2 regions of the Ensifer sp. GW823-FHT05D09 genome follow, and region 1 is predicted to be linked to the other one. Evidence: riboswitches for the same ligand, from Rfam matches in the RefSeq annotation. Region 1 holds a riboswitch; the other holds the start of a gene.
The links. Region 1 has a riboswitch for S-adenosylmethionine ahead of metA (homoserine O-acetyltransferase MetA). Riboswitches for the same ligand answer to the same signal wherever they lie in the genome.
Positions count from the first base shown of each region.

Region 1 (2,386 bases):
GCCGCTGGCGCAAGGTCTCCATCAGCGTTTCGAAACCGCCGAGGCTCTCGACCAGGCGTTTTTCTTCTTCCGTCAGGTACTTCTCGGCCAGCTTGCGCAGCCATTCCTCGGGAATGGCCGCCTGTTCGAATTCATCAGGGGGATTGATGGCCACGAGGCCGGAAAAACAATGCCGAAAGACGCCGTCGAAGCGGTCGATATGGCGCTCGTCCTTCACCAGCGCCGTGCGCGCGAGAAAATAGAACGCCTCGATATCGAAGGTCGCGATGCCGGCCTCCATGCCCTCGATCAGGGACAGGAATTCCCGGAGTGTCACCGGGATCTTCGCAGCCTTCAATTCGAGGAAGAAGGGGATGAACATCGCAGCCTCTGATCCCTAGCTTTCGCCCCGGCCGATCAGGTCCATGTCGTAGGGCGTTGTCTGGTACATCTCGTTGATCCAGTTGCCGAAGAACAGATGCGCGTGGCTGCGCCAGCGGTTCTGTGGCGGCAGGGTCGGATCATTGTGCGGAAAGTAGTCGTGCGGCATCTTGATCGGCACGCCGGCGTCCACGTCCCGGAAATATTCGTCCGACAGCGACGTGGAATCATACTCCACGTGGTTGAACATGTAGAGGCGCTTGCCCCTCTGCTCGTGTACAAGGCAGACGCCCATCTCCTTCGATTCCATCAGGATCTCTAGGTCGGCCACGCCATTGATGTCGGCGCGGCGCACTTCGGTCCAGCGCGACACCGGCACGGCGAAATCGTCGGAGAAGCCGTTGAGATAGACGGAGGAGGGCTGCAGGTTCTGGTGGCGGTAGACGCCGAAGGCCTTCTCCTTCAGCGGATATTTCGGCACGCCATGGAAATGATAGATCGCCGCCATCGCGCCCCAGCAGACATTCAGCGTCGAATGCACGTTGGTCGTCGTCCAGTCGAGGATACGCTTCAGCTCGTCCCAGTAGGTGACGTCCTCATAGTCCAGCGTTTCGACGGGGGCGCCGGTGATGATGAAGCCGTCGAACTTGCGGGCCTTCACCTCTTCCCAGGTCTCGTAGAAGGCGAGCAGGTGTTCTTCCGACGTGTTCTTTGCCCGGTGCGCGCCGATGCGGATCAGCGACAGCTCGACCTGCAGCGGCGAGGCGCCAATGAGGCGCGCCATCTGGATCTCGGTCTTGACCTTGTTGGGCATGAGGTTGAGGAGCCCGATCTGGAGCGGGCGGATGTCCTGACGGATCGCCACGGTCTCGGTCATCACCCGCACACCCTCGGTCGCGAGGGTTTCGAAGGCGGGCAGCGTATCGGGTATCTTGATGGGCATGGGGCTTCCACTCGATCAATACAAAAAAACCGGCGGCGATTGATCGCGACCGGTCCTCGGAAAATCCACGTTTCCTCGGCCCTTTAGCGATTTGTTTAACGTGGCTGCAAGCCGGCCGGCCAAATCACCACGGATTATTTGATAGCGCGGCAAGGGCGCGGGGGTCAATGAAAAACGATTCGCCGGCTAAATGGCCCCTCATCCGGCTGCCGCCACTTTCTCCCCGGCAGGCGGGCAGAGGGTTAGTCCTCGGGTTAAACCCGAGGAGAGGGGCTGAGGCTTTGGGCTAGCAAAAAGTCCAGAGCGTCTTGCATACCATAGCCGAGCCGGGGCGCAGCCTCGTCAAAACCAAGCCAGAAGAAGCGAAAGCGGATCGGCGGGCCGCCGCCGTCCGGCGTCATTTCGAAGTGCAGCCAGGTTTCCTTTTGTTCGCCGGAAAGCTGCGCATGGAAATAGTGCCGGCGGTGCCAGATCGGGTGGCCATCCTTGGTGAAGCGATAGTCCTGCGTTGCAAGCGGCAGCAGTGATGCCGGCGGCGCCAACCCTGTCTCCTCGACAAACTCTCTGACTGCCGCGACCTCAGGGCTTTCGCCAGGTTCCATCGTGCCGCCCGGGACCTGCAGGTCGATTTCAGGAAAATCTGGCTCGTTGAAGACCAGCAGCTGCTCCCGCCAGGTGGCGTAGATCAGCACCTTGTGGGCGTCGGGTGTCATTGGTCGCGGCGCGCCATGAAGGCCAGGCGTTCGAAGAGATGGACGTCCTGCTCGTTCTTGAGCAGGGCACCATGCAGCTTCGGCAGCATGGTTTTCGGATCGGCGCGCAGGTCGGCCGGATCGATCTCGTCGGCGACGAGCAGGCGGATCCAGTCGAGCGCTTCGGAGGTCGAAGGCTTCTTCTTCAGTCCCGGCACCTGGCGGATGTCGTAGAAGGCGGCAAGGGCGGCCGAAAGGAGGGTCTTGCGGATGCCGGGATAGTGCACCTCGACGATGCGGGCGAGCGTGTCGGCGTCGGGAAAGCGGATATAGTGGAAGAAGCAGCGGCGCAGGAAAGCGTCCGGCAGCTCTTTCTCGTTGTTGGAGGTGA
Region 1 covers NZ_JBXAIA010000006.1:198,241-200,626, reverse strand. Annotated here, with positions in the region: gene AC1Q80_RS18715 (vWA domain-containing protein) at 1-361, opposite strand, end outside; gene metA (homoserine O-acetyltransferase MetA) at 377-1,303, opposite strand; SAM riboswitch at 1,367-1,444, opposite strand; gene AC1Q80_RS18705 (NUDIX hydrolase) at 1,558-2,016, opposite strand; gene AC1Q80_RS18700 (AAA family ATPase) at 2,013-2,386, opposite strand, start outside.

Region 2 (2,386 bases), on a different contig from region 1:
CTGCGCCTGATAGTTGGAGCCGAGACCGAGGCCGTAAAGCCCTGCCGGACGTTCAAGCATATGCTCATAGACCAGCCGACCGACGATCTGGCCATGCTCGAGGATGAAGGGCACCTCGTGGCTGCGCACTTCGAGTACGGCGCGACTGCCGGTTCCGCCGGCTGACGCATGCCCGAAGCCCGGGTCAAAGAAGCCGGCATAGTGCACGCGGAACTCGCCGACCAGCGGATCGAACGGGGTCATCTCGGCAGCATAAAGCGGCGGAACGTGCACGGCTTCGCGCGACACCAGAATGTAAAACTCGTCGGGATCGAGGATCAGCTCGTCACGGCCGCGGCTATAGAGCGGCTCCCAGAAGTCGAAGACCGCGTGCTGCGCCTTCTTGTCGACATCGACGACGGCGGTGTGATGCTTGCCGCGATAGCCGATCAGCCCGTCCGGGCCGGTGCCCTTGAGATCGATCGACAGCGCGATGCCGCCGCCGCTGACATTGGGCTTTTCGCTTGCAACCAGCACGTCGCTTTCATGCAACGCCAGCAGTTCCTGCTCGGAGAGCAGCGCCTGGCCGGTGCGGAAGCGGATCTGCGACAGGCGCGAACCACGCCTGACGACGATCGGAAAGGTGCGCGGGCTGATTTCGAGATAGAGCGGTCCGCGATAGCCGGCCGGGATCTTGTCGAACTCCTGGGCGCGATCGGTGATGACGCGGGTGAAGATGTCGAGGCGACCGGTGGAGCTCTTCGGGTTGGCGGACGCCGACATGGTTTCCGGCAGGTCCAGGCTCTCCATCAACGGCACGATATAGACGCAGCCGGTCTCCAGCACCGCACCTTCGGAGAGATCGACGACATGCAGCTTCAGCCGATCAAGCTTGTCGGCAACGAGGTGCGACGGGCCCGGCATGAAGCTTGCGCGCACGCGAAACGCCTTGGCGCCGAGGCGCAGATCGAGGCTTGCCGGCTGGATCTGATCGGCATCCAGCGCCTTCTCGCTTTTCAAGCGTCCGGCTTCAAACAACGCGGCGATCGCGCGGTCGGCCAAAATCCCAGTCTCGCGGCCCATTTCGATCCTCTTTTCAGTTGCGAGACAAAACCAAACTCCAGGAATTGACGCAAGCGCACCCAAGCAGTATTGGAGCTTTATCCCGTGGTGATTTGGCCGGTCGGCTTGCAGCCACGTTAAACAAGTAGCTAAAAAGGCCGGGTATCAAACCGGCCCTTCACGCGGCCGGTTTTTTTGTTTTTGAAGGTGATCGTCACATGAGCAAAAACTGGCGCCCGGCAACCCAACTCGTCCACGGAGGAACGACCCGCTCCCAGCACGGCGAGACGTCCGAAGCAATCTTCCTCACCCAGGGCTTCGTCTACGAGACATCCGAGGCGGCGGAAGCGCGCTTCAAGGGCGAGACCGAAGGCTTCATCTATGCCCGGTACGGCAGCCCGACCAACGACATGTTCGAAAAACGCATGTGCATGCTGGAAGGCGCCGAAGATGCGCGCGCCACGGCATCGGGCATGGCCGCAGTCGCCGCCGCCATTCTCTGCCAGCTGAAGGCCGGCGATCACATCGTTGCTGCCCGCGCCCTCTTCGGCTCATGCCGCTGGGTGGTCGAGACGCTGGCGCCGAAATACGGAATCGAATGCACGCTGGTCGATGGACGCGATCTCGCCAACTGGGAAAAGGCAATCCAGAAGAACACCAAGGTCTTCTTCCTCGAAAGCCCGACCAACCCGACGCTCGAAGTCATCGACATTGCCGGCGTTGCCAAATTGGCCAACCAGATCGGCGCCAAGGTCGTGGTCGACAACGTCTTCGCCACGCCGCTGTTCCAGAAGCCGCTTGAACTGGGCGCTCATATCGTCGTCTACTCGGCCACCAAGCATATCGACGGCCAGGGCCGGTGCCTCGGTGGCGTGGTTCTGTCCGACAAGGACTGGATCAACGAGCATCTGCACGATTACTTCCGCCACACCGGCCCGGCAATGTCGCCGTTCAACGCCTGGACGCTGCTGAAGGGCATCGAGACCCTGCCGCTGCGCGTCAAGCAGCAGACGGAGAATGCCCGCCGCGTCGCCGACTTCCTGGCCGAGCAGCCTCAGATCGCCAAGGTGATCTACCCGGGCCGCAAGGACCACCCGCAGGCCGACATCATCGCCAAGCAGATGACCGGCGGCTCGACCCTCGTCGCCTTCGAACTCAAGGGCGGCAAGGACGCGGCCTTCGCGCTGCAGAACGCACTGCAGATCGCCCGCATTTCCAACAATCTCGGCGACAGCAAGAGCCTGATCACGCATCCGGCAACGACGACGCACAAGAACCTGACCGACGAGGCGCGCGACGAGCTCGGCATCTCCGCCGGCACAGTGCGTTTCTCCGCCGGCATCGA
Region 2 covers NZ_JBXAIA010000001.1:467,070-469,455, reverse strand. Annotated here, with positions in the region: gene AC1Q80_RS02310 (2'-deoxycytidine 5'-triphosphate deaminase) at 1-1,062, opposite strand, end outside; SAM riboswitch at 1,137-1,215, shown strand; gene AC1Q80_RS02305 (O-succinylhomoserine sulfhydrylase) at 1,260-2,386, shown strand, end outside.
Region 2: it holds a riboswitch for S-adenosylmethionine, as region 1 does, so the genes downstream of both, AC1Q80_RS02305 (O-succinylhomoserine sulfhydrylase) here and metA (homoserine O-acetyltransferase MetA) in region 1, are expected to answer to the same signal.